DNA from 3 places in the Gallaecimonas kandeliae genome. Region 2 is predicted to be linked to each of the others. Evidence: riboswitches for the same ligand, from Rfam matches in the RefSeq annotation. Region 2 holds a riboswitch; each other region holds the start of a gene.
What was found. Region 2 has a riboswitch for cyclic di-GMP ahead of PVT67_RS04515 (OmpA family protein). Riboswitches for the same ligand answer to the same signal wherever they lie in the genome.
Positions count from the first base shown of each region.

Region 1: linked by a shared signal. The riboswitch ahead of PVT67_RS18675 (Ig-like domain-containing protein) and the one ahead of PVT67_RS04515 (OmpA family protein) in region 2 are both predicted to bind cyclic di-GMP.
Region 3: linked by a shared signal. The riboswitch ahead of PVT67_RS18685 (Ig-like domain-containing protein) and the one ahead of PVT67_RS04515 (OmpA family protein) in region 2 are both predicted to bind cyclic di-GMP.

Region 1 is NZ_CP118480.1:3,801,681-3,808,238, forward strand. Features, by position in the region: gene PVT67_RS18660 (ExeA family protein) at 1-1,627, opposite strand, end outside; gene PVT67_RS18665 (sigma-54 dependent transcriptional regulator) at 1,888-3,156, shown strand; gene PVT67_RS18670 (hypothetical protein) at 3,347-3,472, shown strand; cyclic di-GMP riboswitch class I at 3,990-4,064, shown strand; gene PVT67_RS18675 (Ig-like domain-containing protein) at 4,132-6,105, shown strand; gene PVT67_RS18680 (COG1361 family protein) at 6,136-6,558, opposite strand, start outside.
Region 2 is NZ_CP118480.1:939,206-945,763, forward strand. Features, by position in the region: gene flhA (flagellar biosynthesis protein FlhA) at 1-1,969, shown strand, start outside; cyclic di-GMP riboswitch class I at 2,169-2,256, shown strand; gene PVT67_RS04515 (OmpA family protein) at 2,564-3,409, shown strand; gene PVT67_RS04520 (sigma-54-dependent transcriptional regulator) at 3,406-4,722, shown strand; gene fliE (flagellar hook-basal body complex protein FliE) at 4,731-5,057, shown strand; gene fliF (flagellar basal-body MS-ring/collar protein FliF) at 5,068-6,558, shown strand, end outside.
Region 3 is NZ_CP118480.1:3,808,752-3,815,309, reverse strand. Features, by position in the region: gene PVT67_RS18690 (MSCRAMM family protein) at 1-1,921, shown strand, start outside; gene PVT67_RS18685 (Ig-like domain-containing protein) at 1,968-4,493, opposite strand; cyclic di-GMP riboswitch class I at 4,560-4,634, opposite strand; gene PVT67_RS18680 (COG1361 family protein) at 5,272-6,558, shown strand, end outside.

The DNA of each region.
Region 1 (6,558 bases), 970 kb from region 2:
ATGGCACGCTACCGTCGGTCAGGGCGGTCAGCCGCATGCTGGTTTCAGGGCCTACCACGCCGTCCGCCGCCAGGCCTTCCTTGAATTGAAAAGCCTTTACATCCCGAAACAGCACGAAATCATAGGTAGCTTCAGGCAGTTTTCGTTCCTGCCTTTGATTGATCGCCGCCATCTGATGCTCCAGCCAAGCTACCGCCAGCCCTTGGCTGCCGGGGCGTAGCGGTTGGTCGTAACCGGGAGGGAGCCGCCACAGCAGGCTGTAGTTGCCCTGCCAGTGGCTTCTGAGTTCGTCACTCGGCATCTCAAACTGTTGGTCGGCGACAAGCACTTTCACTTTATCCCCCTCGATGGAGAGCAGGGTCAGGTAGAAGCTTTGGCCCTGCTCCCCCTCCACCTGCAGCACGGCCGGTCGGTTATAGGCGGCCAGGGCCTGCCAGTCGCCGTCGGCGATCAAGCAGCCCAGTCCCTGTTCCTTGGCAAATTGGCAGGGGGCCGGTTGGGCGGCGGGCTTGTAGTCGAGATGCCACTGCTTGAACAAGGTGCGAAAGGCGATGGCCTGGCTGAGGGGCAAAGGGATGTGTTCAGGCCATTGCCAGGGATCTTGGGGGGCGGCCGGCGGTGGTGCCTCTACTATGGGGGCAGGTACTGAGGCCGCCTCTTGGCTGGCTTGTTGCTGTGGCTTGGCGGGAAGCGGCTTGGGCTCGGCACTGGCCGTTGGTAGGCTGGGCCACAACCTTGGCTGCCAAAGCACCAGGGCGACGGCCAGCAATGCCAGTGCCAAGGCACCCAGGGCCCAGGGGCGCCAGGCCGGCGGCCGCTGGTGGCCCCGCAGTTCCTTGGCCGCCTGTTTAAGTGTCGCGGTGCCGACTCTGCTGCGGCGCTGCACATAGGTGCCCAGCAAGGCCCGGTCGCAAAGCAGGTTGATGACCCTGGGGATCCCCTGGGACAAGGCGTAAAGGCGGTGCAGGGCCCTCCTGGTGAAAAGGGGTCTTTCCACACCCGCCACCGTCAACCTGTGTTGGACATAGGCCTGCATTTCCCTCTGGGACAAGGGACCAAGGTGGAAACGGGCCGTGATCCGCTGGGCCAGTTGGCGCAGTTCCGGCTTGGCCAACATGTCCAGCAGTTCGGGTTGGCCCAGCAAGATGATCTGCAGCAACTTGCGGCTGTTGGTTTCCAGGTTGGTCAGCAACCGCAGTTGCTCCAGTACGTCGCTGGACAGGTTTTGGGCTTCGTCGATGATCAGTACCGTCTGGCGGCCCTCGGCATGGCTGCGCAGCAGGTGGTTGTTGAGGGCATCTATGTAGACCTTGAGCCAGCGCTCGCCGGGAGGATAGGGAATGCCCAACTCGTCGCAGATGGCGGCCAACAGTTCCAATACCGAATACTTGGGATTGAGGATGAAGGCCAGATCTGTCTTGGGGCCCAGGCTGTCCAGCAGGCTGCGGCAGACAGTGGTCTTGCCTGTTCCCACTTCCCCTGTCAGCAGCACGAAACCATTGTCGTTACGGATACCGTAAAGCAGGTGGGCCAATGCCTCCTTGTGCTGCTCGCTCAGGTACAGGTAGCGGGGATCCGGCGCTATGGAAAAGGGCGCTTCCGTCAGCCCGAAGTAACTGTTGTACATGGCATGCAAACCGGCATGGGAATTCCCTTCAACTATAAGTGCGGATCTTCAACTTGGCATTTTGGTGGGGGAATGAACAAAACGTGAACGCCTCTTGAGGCCAGTAAGATAGCGGGTTAGGTGGACTAAACTTGGGAAGTCAGGCCCCTGCGTCAGGAAGTCTCGTGAATAACATCCAAAGAGAATGGCCGAGCCAGGGAGAGGAAGGTCAGCGAAAAGCCTTGTTTCTGGACCTGGTCCCTCAAGAAGGGGGGATAGATTTGGCGGGGTGGCACCTCGACAAGGCCACCAGTCCTGCCCGCGCCAGGGCCATGCTGGCCGAGAACGGTTACCAGGTGGGTATCGCCAGGGCTTGCCAGTTGGGGGAGCGGCAAAAGGAAGAGCTCGAAGATGTGCTCTGCGACGTCAACGCCCCGGCCTGGATAGTGCTCGTCAGCGCCGAGGACCTCAATGACCAGGACTTCTGCCGGCTCATCTACGAAAACTGCTACGACTTCTACACCCTGCCTCTCGATGACAAATCCAACTATCTCAAAGCCACCCTGGGCCATGCCTATGGCATCACCAAGCTGCGGGAGATGGGGGAGCGGCAGTTGTCCAGTTTGGACGAATGCCAGATGGTGGGGGCCAGCCCCGCCATCATGCAGGTTTTCCAGCAGATACGGAAAGTGGCCGCAGTCGAAGCCCCTGTCCTTATCCGCGGTGAGAGCGGCACCGGCAAGGAACTTATCGCCCGCGCCATCCATCAGCGCTCCAACCGCCACCGTGGCCCTTTCGTGGCCGTCAATTGCGGTGCCTTGCCCGATACCCTGATCCAGTCCGAATTGTTCGGGCATGAGAAGGGGGCTTTCACCGGTGCCCTGCGGCGCAAGATTGGCCGATTTGAAACTGCCCAAGGGGGCACCCTCTTTCTGGATGAAATCGGCGATCTGCCCCTGGAGCTTCAGGTCAACCTGCTGCGCTTCCTCCAGGAAGGCACCATAGAGCGGGTGGGGGGAGAGGAGAGCATTCCCATTGATGTCCGGGTCATCGCAGCCACCCATGTGGACTTGGAGGATGCCGTCGCCAAGGGGCGTTTCCGGGAAGACCTTTACTACCGGCTCAACGTGCTGCACATGCAGGTGCCGCCGTTGCGGGAAAGGCCTGGCGACGTGGAACTGCTGGCCCGCTTCTATTTCCAGAAATTCAGCCTGGACCATAACGCCAAAGCCAAGGGATTCAGCCAACAGGCACTGATGGCCATCAGCCAGCACAGTTGGCCAGGCAATGTGCGGGAGATGATCAACCGCATCCGCAGGGCCCTGGTGATGAGCGAAAACAAGTTGATCAGTGCCGAAGATCTGGGCTTGGAGAGCCAGGAACAACAGAAGGCGGTCATCAGCCTGGAGCAGGCTCGGCATCAGGCCGAAAGGGAGGCGGTGATACTGTCCATGGCCCACAGCCAGCACAATGTCTCCGAGGCTGCCCGGCTGCTGGGCGTATCCAGGGTGACCCTGTACCGCCTGCTGGACAAGCATGGCCTTAATTGACCCTTTGTTGTTTCAATGGCGAGACAGTGATGTGATCTGACTCGCCTCTCTGTTCATTTCTTTTTAAAAATCAGCAAGTTGATTTTTTGGCTTAAAGATTGCCTCACTTTTTTCGGTTTAGGCACCGGTAACCCCCATGACACCGCAAGAGCAAAGCAAACAAAGGCGTAAGCTGGCGAGGTTGGCGGCCATGCTGGAGGAGCCGGCCATACCCCATAGGACCCTGTTGATCTGGAGCTATCAGACGCTGCTGGAGCTGTTGGAAGAGCCCCATGTCACGCTGTGGGACGAGTACAAGCCCAGAACCAAGCGGTAAATATTGCACTCCCCTCTCGATTTTTAATCCAAGTTGAAAAAGCCGTTCATCCCCACAGTCAGGCTTCAGCTGTTTCACCAAGCTGACAGTTTTCCAAGAAATTAAGTAAAAGTAAGTAAAATCAAATAGTTATAACGAAGTTGCTGTTTCACTTAAGAAACAATCACTTACCATATGGTTTACGGAAGGAAAAGGGCCCTGTGATGGCTTTCTCAAATCAATAAATTCCTGAAACGACGGCCGGACATCGATGAAACAGGCCCTGTTCTTCGTTTTGCTTAAGCAACTCATGAAGTTAGCCGAATGGCCTGGCCTTGGAGCCTGTAATAACTAGGCATGGCGGGGTTCTTTAGGGAGAGGCCTGTATGTTTTTCGTTCAGTTTTGGCGTGTTAGAGTCCCCCTCGCTTGCTTGACCGAACTCGGCAAGCTCAGCCTTCGGCAGGGGTCTTTTTCAAGGCGTGCTGAGCGGTGTGGAGCGGAATCTCCCGGGCCTGTGAAAATTGCAGAAAGATCCTCTCCTGTAAAAGGCAAACTTCGGGTAACCGGAGGGCGCAAAGCCATGGGTCCCTAGTGGATCGCCAGGCCGCCGAAAGAGAGTATCCCCTTCTCGGGCCTTAGCCTGCTGAGGATCTTTCTCCCTGTGCTGGAGGAGATCCCATTGAAACTGGTTAGCCACTTTCTCAGCAAGACTGCCCAACTGCTGGCCCTCGGAGCCCTGCTCTCATCAAGTTTGCCTACCCAGGCCCAGGTGCTGCCCGCCATAGGGGAACAACGCACCCTGGTGTTGATGGTCAACTTCCAAGACGCCCCTGACAACAAACCTTGGACGGCAGCCCAGCTGCAGGACCTGGTCTTTAACCAGAACGATGCCTTTTATCGTGACGCCTCTGGCGACAAGGTCTGGTTCAGCGGTGACGTGGACAGCAGCTGGCTTACCGTCTCCCTGGACAGCAGCCAGTGCCAATCCGATACCCTGGCCCAGCAGGCCAATGCCCTTGCCCAGGCCCAAGGCTACAACCTGGCCGATTATGGCCTGGTGCTCTACTTCCATCCCACGAACGGTTGTGGCTGGAGCGGCATGGGGATACTGGACTCGGCCGGCCGAAGGGTCTTCCTCAACGGCGATACTACCTTGAGGGTCTTGAGCCATGAGATAGGTCATACCTTCGGCCTGCTCCATGCCCATGCCTTGGATTGCGATCAAGTCACAGAGGGCAATTGTCGCAGTCTCGAATACGGTGACGTTTACGACGTGATGGGCAGCCAGCTGGCCTACTTCAACGCCTTCGAAGAAGGCCTGCTGGGTTGGCAGCCCAATGTTGCCCAGGCCAACGATGGTGTCTATCAGTTGGCTCCCTTCCATACCGGCCAAGGGGTCGAAGCCCTCAAGGTACCTGCAGGCACCGACGCTTCAGGTGCCCAGCGCTGGCTTTACCTGGAATACCGTCCCGCCTTGGGCTATGACGCCTGGATGCAGAGCACCACTAACGTGGCCCAGGGGCTGTTGGTGCGCAGCGTCGTCGAAGGTGATCCCAATAGCAGCCAATTGCTGGACATGACTCCGGGGTCGGCCCTGTTCGGCGATTTCAATGATGCCGTCCTGACCGTCGGCCAGCAGTTTGTGGATCCCCAGTCCGGTGCCGTGATCAGCCTGGAATCCCTGGACGACAAGGGTGCCACCGTCTGGGTGAGTGCCCAGGCCGCCCAATGCACCGCCACGGCGCCGGCCCTTAGCCTGAGCCCGGCCACCAGCCCCAGCATGCAGGCAGGGCAAGGCTATGGTTTCCAACTGATGGTCACCAACGGTGATGCCACCGGTTGCAGCAACAAGACGATCAATCTGGCGGCCCAATGGCCAACCGGCTGGAGTGGTAGCCTGTCCAGCAGCTCCCTGACCTTGGCTCCTGGCGCCAGCAGCACCGTGCAGCTTTGGGTCCAGTCCAGCAGCCAGGCTTTGGCCGGTAATTACAATGTGCCGGTACAGGCCAGCGCCTCGGGCCTTCAGGGCGCCACCACCGCCACCTTCGTGGTAGGGGCCGCTAACAGTGCACCCGTGGCGGTGAACGACAGTGCCAGCACCCAGGCCGGTACCGGCGTCAGCATCCCGGTACTGGCCAACGACTCGGATCCCGACGGCAACAGCCTCAGCATCAGCTCGGTGAGCGGTGTCAACGGCAGTGCCCTGATCCAGGGATCTTCTATCCTGTTCACCCCGGTCAGTGGTTTCAGCGGCTCTACCAGCTTCAGCTACAGCATCTCTGATGGTCAGGGCGGTAGTGCCAGCGCTACCGTGACCGTCAGTGTGGCTGCGGCCAACCAAGCGCCCCTGGCAGTGGACGACAGCGCCTCCACCAGCGGTAGCAGCGTCACCATAGCGGTGTTGGCCAACGACTCGGATCCCGATGGCGACAAGCTGACGGTCAGCGCCGTGACCCAGGGCAGCAAGGGCTCGGTGCTGGTCAATAGCGACGGCACCCTCACCTATATTCCCGGCAGGCGCTTCAAGGGCAGCGACAGCTTCAGCTACAGCATCTCAGACGGCAAAGGCGGCAGTGCCAGCGCTACCGTCAGCATCGGCAGCAGCAGCTCTGGCGGCAGCACCGGAGGTGGTGGTTCTAAGGGCCACAAATAAAAAAGGCGGGCTTGATGCCCGCCTTTTCCTTTAGTTGGTGTTGTCCGGGCAGAGCGGGCAACTGGCGGTCGCTGTCTTGGCGACGCCATTATTGACATCAGTACCACTGAGCTTGCCCTTGGCCAGGGCGCTGGCGGTGTTGCTGAACAGCACAGAGCCGGGGTTGGTCAGGGCGCCGATGATGGACAGGCCGTCAGGCTTGTACTGCTGCTTGAAGGTTACGGACTTGCCGAGGCCCAGCGAGCCTGTGCACTTGGCGTCGGCTGACGCTGTCTTGCTGGTACAGCTGAAGGTGTTTTCGCCGCTGTCATAGACCAGGTCCTGGACCTCGGCGTCAGACACCACCACGGGACTCAGGGCTTCATTACCGGTATTGGTTACCGTAATGATGTTGCCTACCTTGACCAGCACTATGTCGTTCTCGGCCGACAATATGACCCCGGTGCCGCCACC
Region 2 (6,558 bases):
CACCCTCTTCACCTTCAACATAGTGCTGGCGGTGCTGGTGCTGCTGGTGGCGGTGTCGGCCCGCCGGCCCCTGGAGTTCTCGGTCTTCCCCACCATACTGCTGGTGGCCACCCTGATGCGCCTGACGCTGAACGTGGCCTCAACCCGGGTGGTGCTGCTCAACGGCCACAACGGCTCCGACGCCGCCGGTAAGGTGATCCAAGCCTTCGGCGAGGTGGTGATCGGCGGCAACTATGTGGTGGGCATGGTGGTCTTCGTGATCCTGATGATCATCAACTTCGTGGTGATCACCAAGGGCGGCGAACGGATCTCCGAGGTGGCGGCCCGCTTCACCTTGGACGCCATGCCCGGCAAGCAGATGGCCATCGACGCCGACCTCAACGCCGGCGTCCTCGACCAGGCCCAGGCCAAGCAGCGCCGCCAGGAAGTGGCCAGCGAGGCCGACTTCTACGGCGCCATGGACGGGGCCTCCAAGTTCGTGCGCGGCGACGCCGTCGCCGGCCTGATGATCCTGGTCATCAACCTGTTGGGCGGCCTGGCCATAGGCGTCTTCCAACATGGCCTCTCCGGCGGCGACGCCTTCAAGCTCTATGCCCTGCTGACCATAGGCGACGGCCTGGTGGCGCAGATCCCGTCCTTGCTGCTGGCCACGGCCGCGGCCATCATAGTCACCCGGGTCAACGACGAATCGGAGATGTCCGATCAAGTCCAGCAGCAGCTGCTGGCCTCGCCGAGGGTGATCTGGACGGCGGCATCGGTGATGACGGTGCTGGGCCTTATTCCCGGCATGCCGACCCTGGCTTTCCTGGGCTTTGGCGCCGTGCTGGCCTTCGCCGCCTGGCGCCAGGGCCAGGTGGTGCAGGTGGAGGAGCGGGACCAGGTCCACGAGGATCTCGCCAAGCAGCTGCAGCAGGAAAAGCCCCTGGCCTGGGACGATCTGCCTCAGGTGGACGCCCTGGCCATCGACCTCGGCTACCGGCTGGTGACGTTGGTGGACAGGGACCAGGGCGCCGAGCTGCTGGGCCGGGTGCGGGGCGTGCGCAAGACCTTGTCCGAACAGATGGGCTTCCTGGTGCCTGAGGTGCGCATCCGCGACAACCTGCAACTGGGGGCCAGCGAGTACCGCATCAAGCTCGGCGGCGTCACAGTCGCCCGCGGCGAGGTGGACCCGGAGCGACTGATGGCCATCCAGAGCGGCGAGGTCTACGGGGTGCTGGACGGCGAGCTGGCGGTGGAGCCGGCCTACCAGATGGAGGCCGTGCTGATCGCCCCCGACCAGAAATCCAAGGCCCTCAACCTCGGCTATTCGGTGGTGGACAGCGCCACCGTCATCGGCACCCACCTCGGTAAGGTGATGCGCGAACACCTGGACGAGCTCTTCGGCCATGACGAAGCCCTGGCCCTGTCCGAACGCCTCAAGGGGCTGTCGGAGAAGCTGGCCGAGAGCCTCAATACCCAGCTCAATCCCATACAGCTGCTGCGGGTCTACCGCCAGTTGCTGGCCGACCAGGTCAGCCTGCTGGATATCCGCACCATAGCCACCACCCTCATCGACAGCTGCGAGCTGACCAAGGATCCGGTGCTGTTGGCCGCCGACGTGCGCTGCGCCCTCAAACGCAGCCTGATCCGCCAGGCCATAGGGGAGCGAGAGCAGCTCACCACCATGACCCTGGACGACAAGCTGGAGCAGACCTTGATGAAGGCCCTTAACCAGGCCCAGCAGGGCGGCAAGGTGGCCCTGGACAGCTTCCCCATAGAGCCCAGCCTGCTCGGCAAGCTGCAGCAGGTGATGCCGCAGCTCAAGGACGAGATGCAGCGCCAGGGCCATCCGCCGGTGCTGCTGGTCGTGCCGCAGCTGAGGCCGCTGCTGGCCCGCTATGCCCGCACCTTCGCCCGCGGCCTCAAGGTACTGTCCTACAACGAGGTTCCGGAGAAGATGCACATAGACGTGGTCGGGACTTTGGGTTGAAATGTGCAACGATGGTGCAGGAAAAGTGTAACAGGGAGAGGGGTTTAGCTTTTTTAACGGCGCTGCAGCCCAGGTCTGGTACGACGTGGCATCTTTTTAACGACTAGGCACTTTACGTCGCAAGGATGCAACTATATGCTACATCCTGAATCGTTTAGATTCTGTTTAAGTCTGCGGGGCCTGTCCCCAAATACTTAGCTGTTGAAAAAGGCAAACTGTTGCGAAAGCGCAGGACGCAAAGCCTCCGGTCTTAGGGAGTTCGCTCCTATGATAGCGGGGTTGCCAGAGCTGAGGTCTTTGCCTCGGAAGTAGATACTGATGAGCGTCGGTAAGCATATCTGCATGTGCTTGACTGCTTCCACGGCATTCCTTTCTCTTGATGATGGGTGGGTGCTTAGTGCCCCTGTCTGTCGGCATGCCTTTTCCAGCTACTCGTTTCCATTAACTGAGTAGGCACGACATCATGATGTACGTTGCAGCTGGACAAAGTGCGTTTTCCTCAACCGCCCGTCGTTACGGGCCGGAACCCTGGATCTTGTCCAAGGGCTAGCCGCCCCTGTCCGACAATCCCTGTTCCGCTGTTGAGGTATGAAAATGCACAGAACATCCCTGGCCCTAGGCCTGGGGGGCGTGGCGTTTTTGTCCCTAGCGGCCAAGACGCCCCTGCCCGCCATGGACCACGTGGCCTGGCAATTTAAAGGCGATCCCTTCGTCTGCACCCTGGCGTTGCCGGTGGCGGGCTTCGGCAAACTGCGCTTTGAGAAATGGGCGGGGGAAGACCTGGCTTTCGAAGCCAGCCCCAGCCTGCCGCTCAGCGCCGATGCCGAGGTCAGCCTGTCCTGGCGTAACGCCCCCTGGCAGGAACCTGTCCAGAGCCTCCGCTATCCCGCCACCCGGCAAGGGCCACAGCTGCGCTTCTCGGCGCCGGCCAGCCAGGAGCTGCTGGAGGCCATGGACAAGGGCCGTTGGGCGGTGCTGACCCTGCCCCAGGGGGAGATGCAGGTGCCCAGTGTCCACTGGCAGGGGGCGGCCACCGCCTTCCGTACTTGCCTGGACCACCAGGCCCCCATCTCCTACCGCCAGGCCAGGGACCAGTCCCTCTACTACGGCCTTGGCGTGCGCAGCCTGACGTTGGCCCAGCGCCAGCAACTGGCCAAACTGGCCCGCTACGTCCAGCTGGACAAGGCGGTCAGGGCGGTGCTGGTGGACGCCTATACGGACGACACCGGTGACCATGTGGCCAACCTGCAACTGGCCAGGGAGCGCGCCGCCGATGTGCGCGCCGCCCTGGTAGAAGCCGGTCTGCCCAAACGCCTGATCCAGACCCGTGCCCACGCCGACCGTTACCCCGCCACCGACAACAAGAGCGCCAGGGCCCGTGCCCTGAACCGCCGAGTCACCTTGAGGGTGCTCAAGGACAAGAAAGGGAAGAGCTCATGAACAAGACCATATTGCTGGTGGACCCCAGAGGCGCCACCGATCCTCTCTTCGGCCAGCTGGAAGCGGCCGGTTACCGCCTGGAGCGGGCCCTGGATTGCGCCACCGCCCTGGTCAGCCTCCATCAACATCAGCCGATGCTGGTACTGGTGGACGCCGACCTCGACACCCCGCTCAGCGAATTCGTCGCCCGCGTCAAGCGCAGCCACCCCAAGTGCGCCCTGGTGACCCTGGTGCGCGCCCACCAGAGTGTCAAGGCCAGTGAGGCCATGCGCCAGGGCGCCATGGACTACCTGCTCAAACCCTTCAACAGCGACCAGCTGCTGGCCGTGGTCAACCACGCCTTCAGCTTCTTTGAGCCCATTCCCAACATGGTGGTGGCCTCCCAGGCCAGCCGTCAGGTGCTGCTGCTGGCCAAGAAGGCGGCCCAGACCAACGCCTCCATCCTCATCGGTGGCGAGTCCGGCACCGGCAAGGAGCGCCTGGCCCAGTACATCCACGAACAATCCCAGCGGGCCGAAGGCCCCTACGTGGCCGTGAACTGCGCCGCCATCCCCGAGACCATGCTCGAGTCCACCCTCTTCGGCCACGCCAAGGGCGCCTTCACCGGCGCCGTGGCCAGCCAGGTGGGCAAGTTCGAGCTGGCCAACGGCGGCACCTTGGTGCTGGACGAGATCTCCGAGATGCCCCTGGAGCTCCAGGCCAAGCTGCTGCGGGTGCTGCAGGAGCGGGAGTTGGAGAAGCTGGGCTCCAACCAGAAGGTGAAGCTGGACGTGCGCATCATCGCCGCCAGCAACAAGGATCTGCGCGCCGAGGTGGCCAAGGGCCGTTTCCGTGAAGATCTCTTCTACCGCCTGGACGTGCTGCCCCTGGCCTGGCCGGCCCTGCGGGAGCGCCAGGAGGACATACTGCCCCTGGCCCGCCACTTCCTCGAGAAATACGCGGATAGCAGCCGTTTCGAGCTGCACCCCGACGCCGCCCGCGCCCTGCTGGCCCACCCTTGGCCCGGCAACGTGCGGGAGCTGGAAAACGTCATCCAAAGGGCGCTGATCCTGGCCCGCGGCCTGGTGCTGCAGCCCGAGGATCTGATGCTGCCCCGCAGCGCCGTCCCCGAGCTGGAGCCCGGCTTCGGCTCCCTGCGGGCCTCCAAGAAATGCGCCGAGTTCCAGCACGTGCTGGACACCCTGCGTCGCTTCAACGGCCACCGCCAAAACACCGCCGAGGCCCTGGGGGTCACCACCAGGGCGCTGCGCTACAAGCTGGCCGCCATGCGTGAACAGGGCATCGACATCAACCAACTGGTCGTCACCGGCTAGGGAGCAACATGAAAATCGACAACATCAGCACCCAGGCCAGCTTGCTGCAGAGCCTGGAACGGATGAGCCGCGAAGCGGCCGGTATTGCCCCCAACAGCCTGGGCGGCCAGGAAGGCGCTTCCTTCGGCCAGGTCATGGCCCAGGCCATCGACAAGGTGGATTTGGACCAGAAGAGCGCCGGCGCCCTGGTGTCGGCCGTGGAAACCGGCCAGAGCGACGACCTGGTGGGGGCCATGGTGGCCAGCCAGAAGGCGGGCCTGAGCTTCTCGGCCCTGGTGCAGGTGCGCAACAAGCTGGTGTCGGGTTTCGACGACATCATGCGCATGCCCCTCTAAGGACTGACCCATGGCAGAACTGATCAACGCCCAGCCGGCTTCCCCCTTGCTGGATAACCTCAAGAGCCTGGGCAGCCGCTGGCGGCGCCTGTCCGGCGACAGCCGCTCCGTACTGGTGATAGCCCTGCTGGCGGCCCTGGTGGCCAGCGCCATCGTCGTCATCCTCTGGACCAGCAGCCGCCAGTACGTGCCCCTCTACGGCAAGCAGGAGGCCTATGACAAGGCCAGCATCCTCGACAACCTGGAGAAGGACGGCATCGACTTCCGCCTCGACGCCGCCACCGGCAACGTGCTGGTGCCCCAGGACAAGCTGGCCGACGCCCGCATGCGCCTGGCCGCTCACGGCATCAAGGCCGCCCTGCCGGCGGGCCTCGATGACCTTGGCAACATCTCCAGCCTCGGCACCAGCCAGTTCATGGAATCGGCCCGCTACCTGCACGCCCTGGAAGGGGAGCTGGCCCGTACCATCATGGCCCTGGACTCGGTGCGCAGCGCCCGGGTCCACCTGGCGGTGCCCAAACGCACCCTCTTCGTGGGCCGCGAGGAACAAAAGCCCAGCGCCGCCATACTGGTGGATCTGGCCTCACCCTTGGACCGCGGCCAGGTGGAGGCCATCCTCAACCTGGTGGCCGGGGCCATCCCCGGCATGAAGGCCAGCGCCGTCTCAGTGGTGGACCAGGAGGGCCAGCTGCTGTCGGCCGACCTGGAAGAAGCCGCCAACAGCGGCCGCCTCACCGACAAGCAGATGGACTACGGCAGCCGCCTGGAAGAGCGCATGGCCCAGCGGGCCCGCGACATGCTGAGCCCGCTGCTGGGCCAGGACAACTTCCGGGTGCAGGTGGCCGCCAACCTCGACTTCTCCGCCGTGGAGGAGACCCGCGAGGCCCTGGACGACAAGCCGGTGATGGTGAGCGAGACCGCCAAGCGCGACAACAGCACCGACAACATCGCCCTCGGCATCCCGGGGGCCCTGACCAACAGGCCGCCGGTGGCCCAGAACAACAGCGCCACCGCCGCCAACAGCAACACCAACACGGCTGAGGATCCCCAGAAGGCCGTCAGCCAGCGGGAGGAGACCAGCCGCCGCTTCGAGACCGGCAAGGCCGTCACCCATACCCAGTACGCCCAGGGCCGCCTCAAGCAGCTGTCGGTGTCGGTGCTGCTCAACAGCGCCAAGGCCCCCAAGGGCGGCTGGAGCCAGGCCGAGCTGGACCAGCTGTCCGACATGGTCAAAAACGCCGTGGGCTTCGACGCCCAGCGCGGTGACCAATTCAGCCTGCACGCCTTCAGCTTCGCCCCCGCAGCCCCGGCCCTGGCCGAGCTGCCCCAGCCCCAGTGGTGGCAGGACCCGATGTGGCGCGACTACCTGCGTTATGGCCTGGGCGCCTTCATGCTGCTGCTGCTGATCCTTTTCGGCATCCGACCCCTGGTCAAACACCTGGTGCGGCCCCTGCCGGCCGGTGACGAGGAGCTGGATTACCTCCAGGAAGAGCAGGCGCCA
Region 3 (6,558 bases), 970 kb from region 2:
CGGCTCCGCACCCGGCGCCATCGACCTGCAGGCGGGTGAGACTGTGACCTGTACCTTCACCAACACCAAGAACGGCAAGCTGATCGTTCAGAAGGTGGCCACCAGCCCAGCTGGCGTTCCCTTCGTATCGACCGACTTCAACTTCAATGGTGACGAAGGCAACTTCACCCTCACTCCCACTGGTTATGATGCAGCTGGCCTGGCAGAGACCTCATTCGATGTCGAACCTGGCAGCTACGTCGTAGGCGAAAACCTGGCACTGCCTACCGGCTGGTCTTTGGACAGCGTCGTCTGTGACGACAACAACAGCTCCGGTGACAAGGCCAGTGGCCAAGCCCTGTACAACGTCGAAGCGGGTGAAACCGTGACCTGTACCTTCACCAACCTGCGCAGGCAGGAACCGGGGACAGTGATCATCGTCAAGCACTCCATCGGCGGTACCGACAGCTTCGGCTACAGCTCTACCGGTGGTGCCAGCATTGCTCCCACATTCAGCCTCGATACCACCTCGCTGAACCCCAACAGCATCACCTTCAACAACGTGACTGCCGGGGTCTACAGCGTGACCGAGGACGATCCCCTGCTTAAGGGCTACGACCTCATCGACCTGCAATGTGATGACCCCAAAGGCGGTGTCAACAATGTCCCGACCTCGGTTGACTTGAACAACCGAGTCGCCACCATCAGCGTGGACGACGGTGAAACCGTCACCTGTACCTTCACCAACCGCAAACGCGGCAAGATCATCATCGTCAAGGATGCTGACCCGACCGATACCGGGCAGTCCTTCGAATTTGCCAGCAGTTACCAGGCAAACTTCTTCCTGATGCATGGTCAAAGCAACGAGTCCGGTTGGCTGGTACCTGGCAGTTACAACGTCAGTGAACTGACCCCCGACGGTTGGGATCTCAGCGGTGCCGAATGTGATGACGGCTCGCCCGTCAGCAACATCGACCTGAACAATGGTGAGGTCGTCACCTGCACCTTCTACAACGTGCAGCGTGGCATGGCGGATGTGGTCAAGACCGTCAGCGGCCAACCCCTGGCCAACGGTGACCAGTACACCTTCGAGATCCGTTTGGGCGACGGCACAGGCGCAGCCATTGCCACCGCCACCGCCACAGGGCCCCAGGCCTTGGGTGAAGCAGTCGACTTCAGCTGCTCCGGCAGCAGCAGTTACTGCGTGGACGTCAATGGCATGGCCAAGCTGCGGATCTACGACAACGGGACTACGCCCGTCACTTACGCCTTCTGCGAAACCAACATGCTGCCCGGCTGGAGCAACAACAGCCTGGACGGCGATACCTGGTTCGTACCGGGCGGCGGTGACCCGAACGTTGATAACTCAACCGAGTGCATCAACTTCACCTTGAGCCCCGGTGAAACCAGGCACTTCCATATCGATGACGTACCGCCTCCCGGAGGCTCAGCACGGACCATCGGCTACTGGAAGAACTGGACATCCTGTGACGGCAGAGGCCATCAAGAAGCGGTGCTGGACGAAAACCTGCCCATCACCCTCTGGTCTGGCTTCGTCATCGGCGACGCCGACCCGACCATCCCGGATCCCGACTGTGCCGTGGCTGTCGACCTGCTCGACAAGCGTGACATAGCCGACCCGACCCTGGTCAGAGATGGCAAGAAAAAAGCCGGTGACCCGGCCTACGGCCTGGCCGCCCAGTACGTGGGCTACCTGCTGAACGTCAATGCCGGTGCAGGCAGCTGCCCCGCCGTCACCGACGCCGCAGTACAAGCAGCCGCCCTGCTGGCAGAGATCGGGTTCAACGGCACCGGCGACTACCTGGTCAAACCCAAGGGCAAGAATGCCGGTGGCAGCGCCTACACACCTGAGCGTGCGGCGCTGGCAAACCAGTTGGCCGGTATCTTCGACTCTTACAACAACAACCTGCTCTGCCCCTGAGAAGGCATGAGCCAATAAAAAACGGCGGGTTCAACCCGCCGTTTTTTTATTTGCCGCTTTTGCCCTTGCCGCCGCCACCGCTGCCGCCACTGCTCAGGCTGCCGATGCTGACGGTAGCGCTGGCGGTGCCGCCTTTACCGTCGCTGATTTGATAGCTGAAGCTGTCGCTGCCCTTGAAGCGGTTGCCCGGGTAGTAGGTCAGGGTGCCGTCGCCGTTCAGGATCACCGAGCCCTTGCTGCCCTGGTTAATACCGGTGACCTTGAGGCTGTCGCCGTCCTGGTCGTAGTCGTTGCCCAGCACTGTGATGGTAACGCTGCTGCCGCTGCTGACAGAGGCGCTGTCGTTCACCGCCACAGGCGCATGGTTGGCCGCAGCCACGCTGACGGTAACGGTGGCACTGGCACTGGCACCTTTACCGTCGCTGATCTGGTAGCTGAAGCTGGTGCTACCGCTAAAGCTGCTGGCCGGGGTGAAGACGATATAGCCACCCTGAACACTGAGGCTACCGTTGCCACCGCTGGTGGAAGTGATGGTCAGGCTGTCGCCGTCCTGGTCATAGTCGTTGGCCAGAACAGGGATGCTCACCGCAGTACCGGCATTGGTAGAAGCGCTGTCGTTCACTGCCACAGGGGCATGGTTAACCGCAGCCACGCTCACGGTGACAGTGGCGCTGGCGGAGCCGCCTTTGCCGTCGCTGATGCTGTAGTTGAAGCTGGTGGTGCCGCTGAAGCTGCTGGCCGGGGTGAAGACAATGTTGCCGCCCTGGATGCTGGCGCTGCCGTTACCACCGCTTACGGACGTGATGGTCAGGGTATCACCGTCAGGGTCGGAATCGTTGGCCAACACCGGGATGCTCACCGCAGTACCGGCATTGGTGGAAGCGCTGTCGTTCACCGCAACGGGGGCTTGGTTGGCGGCAGCCACACTGACAGTGACAGTGGCGCTGGCGGTGCCGCCTTTGCCGTCGCTGATGCTGTAGTTGAAGCTGGTGTTACCGCTGAAACCGCTGGCCGGGGTGAAGACGATGTTGCCCCCCTGGATCACGGCACTGCCGTTGACACCGCTGGTACCAGTGATGGTCAAGGTGTCGCCGTCAGGGTCGGAGTCATTGGCCAGCACAGCAATGCTTACCGCAGTACCGGCATTGGTAGAGGCGCTGTCAGCCTGGGCTACGGGCGCCTGGTTGCTGCTGCCGCCAGCAATCACGTAGCTCGCCGTAGCGATGTCACCGTAGGCACCACTGAAAACGGAGACATTCAACGGATAGGTGCCACCTGCCGCATTGGCATCCGAAGTCACCATCAGGGTAGCAGTGCCCGTTGCGCCTGGGGCCAGGGTCTGGTCGCGGCCAAAGATGCTGGCAGACCAGCCATCAGGCAGGGGCACGTCCATGGAGAAGGTGTTGTTGCCGCAGTTGGGGTCGTCGTTGTTGGTGACGCTGATGCTGTAGCTGACCCTGGTCCCTGCAGTCACTTGCTGGCTGGCACCAGGGGTGATGCTGATGCTGGGTTGATGCAGCTGGCACTGGAAGCCCTTGCCGGTCTGGGTAGTGTCGACCAGCACCTCGGCATAGCCAGGGCCCGCATATTGGGTGGTGATGCTGACACCGGTATCAGGGTCGCTGAAGGTGCTGCCCAGCCCCAGATCGGGACTCCAGAAGCTGGAATCATTCATGTCCAGCAGGTAGCTGCTGTCACCGACGCCTTGAACGGCACTGTGGATCACCACGCCCTTGGAAACGGCCGTGTTGTAGCTGTCAAAGCCCTGATCCTGGCGGAATTCTACAAAGTACCAGGCCTGGTTGCCGGTAGCGGGGTCGATCCCCTTGGGAATACGCACCGTCTTGACGCCAGGCGTCATGGTGTCACCGGCGGGGTTCAGCTGGTAGACCCCGGAACCCGTTGCCGTGTCGATATCGGCCTGGCTCAGCCAGCCCAGCCTGTCCTTCTGGAAGGCGGTGTAGTCGCCGTAGCCACGGCCCATCACATCATAGGTATCGCCGTACTCGTCGTTGCTGCAACTGGAACCCAGGGGCTGGCTGCCGCACTGCAAGCCATGGGAATGGTAGATCCCCAGGTTGTGGCCAAGCTCATGGGCAAAACTTTCCCAGCCGACCCGCCCGTTGAGATGGACAGTGCCAGAACCGACGCCGGAAACGCCGCCATAGGAGCAACTTGAGCTGTAGGGGGTGGCGATCACAACCCGCTTGTAAGCCCCGACATCGACCCCGTCATTCTTGGCCAGTTGTATGGCTTGGCTACCCAGGTCCTGGGAGCCACACTGCGCGCTGGTGAGGGCTAGGGTGTAGTAACCCACCACATCGCCAGTCAGCCAGGTTTGGCCTTCGGAGTTCTCGTAGAAGAAATCGCTGGCGGTGCCAAAGGCATTTTGCCTGATCTGGTCCTGAGTCCAGGGAGTGGAGGTGTCATCAGAGTAGTTGGCCAAGATGACCAGGGTCTTCTGCTCCCCCATCGAGGGGCGGGTGACTGCCTGGGCCTGCAGAGCGAAAAGTGGGGCGGCCACTAAGCCACTCAGCAGAAGCTTTTTATTGAAGAGAATGGCTGTACTCAAGGGATCTCCTCCAAAGTAAGGAGAAAGATCCTCAGCAGGCTAAGGCCCGAGAAGGGGATACTCTCTTTCGGCGGCCTGGCGATCCACTAGGGACCCATGGCTTTGCGCCCTCCGGTTACCCGAAGTTTGCCTTTTACAGGAGAGGATCTTTCTGCAATTTTCACAGGCCCGGGAGATTCCGCTCCACACCGCTCAGCACGCCTTGGAAAAGGCCCCTGCCGAAGGCTGAGCTTGCCGAGTTTGGTCAAGCAAGCGGGAGGGACTCTAACACGCCAAAACTGAACGAAAAATATACAGACCACTCCCTAAAAAACCCCTCCATGCCTAGTTATTACTGGCACCAAGGCCTGTCCACTCAGCTAACTTCATGAGTTGCTTAAGCAAAAGAGTGATGACCAAGAGCAGTGCCCCATCGTCAATCCCAGCAAGACAATTTGCCAATTTGCGAAAGCCATCACAGCCCACTTTTTGGCACTGTTAAGTTGCTGAAACGCTTCTATTTTGGCCGAAATTCATGGTTCACAATGGCTTAGGTTCCAGCGACTCTGTGACCTGTAAGGCAAGGTATACAGAACATCGCCGAAAGCCGAGTTCAAACCAATAAAAACAATAAAAATCAATCGTTTAAATTTAAGGCACAGTCGTTGCTGTTCTCTTTCACCGAGTCGGACCCAGCAGGGTCCGGCCCTCTGATTGCTGGAAACTGCCCCCTCCCCACCAGGGAAAAGGTATTCAGGATCCAGCCCGAACCATCCATCCGTGGCACCGGAGGTGGAAGATGAAACGCAGATTGATAAGCTTCAAAGGCTTGGGGCTGGGAGCCTTGATCTCAGCCGCCCTGCTGACGGCCTACCCTGTTCCAGCGGTAGACGGCATAGGGCTCTTTGAACTGGACGGTAACACTGCCGAGAACGGCGCCGTTGCCGGTGACGACTGGGATACCCTCTATGGTGGCGGCGGCTCCCCCATCGCCTTCACCGGCGTCCTGGCCGACCCCAGCCCAGAGACCATCTACTGGAAAGGGGGCTCCAAGGACATCTATGACGTCAACAACTGGTGGTACAAGGACGGTGGCGTGCCCGACAAGGACGACATCACCAACGCCTATGCCGCCGCCTACATCAACCCCGTTGATAGTGGTCCCCATAAGAAAGGGGATCTCATCATCTACTTCGGCCTGGATCGCTACGACAACTCTGGTGACGCCTTTGCCGGCTTCTGGTTCTTCCAGAACAAGATCTCCAAGAATGGCGCCAGCCAGTTCGACGGTGTTCATGTGAAAATGTCAGCTGCGGGCCCCGGCGATCTGCTGGTGCTGGTGGAATATCCCCAAGCCTCTGGGGCCATGCCGGTCATCAAGGCCTATGAATGGGATCCCGACGACTATGACGGCGACGGCAACCTGGACAGCGACGGCCACAGCATAGGCCCCCTGGACCAGATCTATACCTCGGAGATGGGCGGCAATGCCCTCTGCGACGGCACCGACAACAAGCTGGCCTGCGCCATCACCAACCTGGACCCCATCCCCAACCCGCCCTGGGACTACACCCCCAAAGGCGGCCTGAGCACCAGCGACATGCCCTATGAGACCTTCTTCGAAGGGGGGATCAACGTCACCCAACTGCTGGGCAGCACCCCCTGCCTCAGCAGCTTCCTGGCGGAAACCCGCTCTTCACGGTCTGAAACCGCCACCCTCAAGGACTTCGTGATCGGCGACTTCGACGTTTGCAGCATCAACGTCAGCAAGGACTGCAAGGCCACCATCAACGAAGCCGGCGACAAGGTGTCGGTGACCTTCTACGGCAACGCCAGCAACACCGGCGGCCTGGCCCTTGACATGAAGTTGAGTGACAGCCAGCCCGGCGCCGTGATCGACAAGGTCTGCTTCGACGATTGGGACGAAGGCAACTCCGCTCCCGGTTCTGACGGCATCTGCACCGCCGGCGACAGCACCCCTGGCAGCCTGTCAGGCCTGGGTACAGCCACCGCCAGCTTCAACCTGGGAGCCCAGCAGACAGCCCGCTTTGAGGGCCACTATGACGTCTCTGGGCCATTAAGCAGC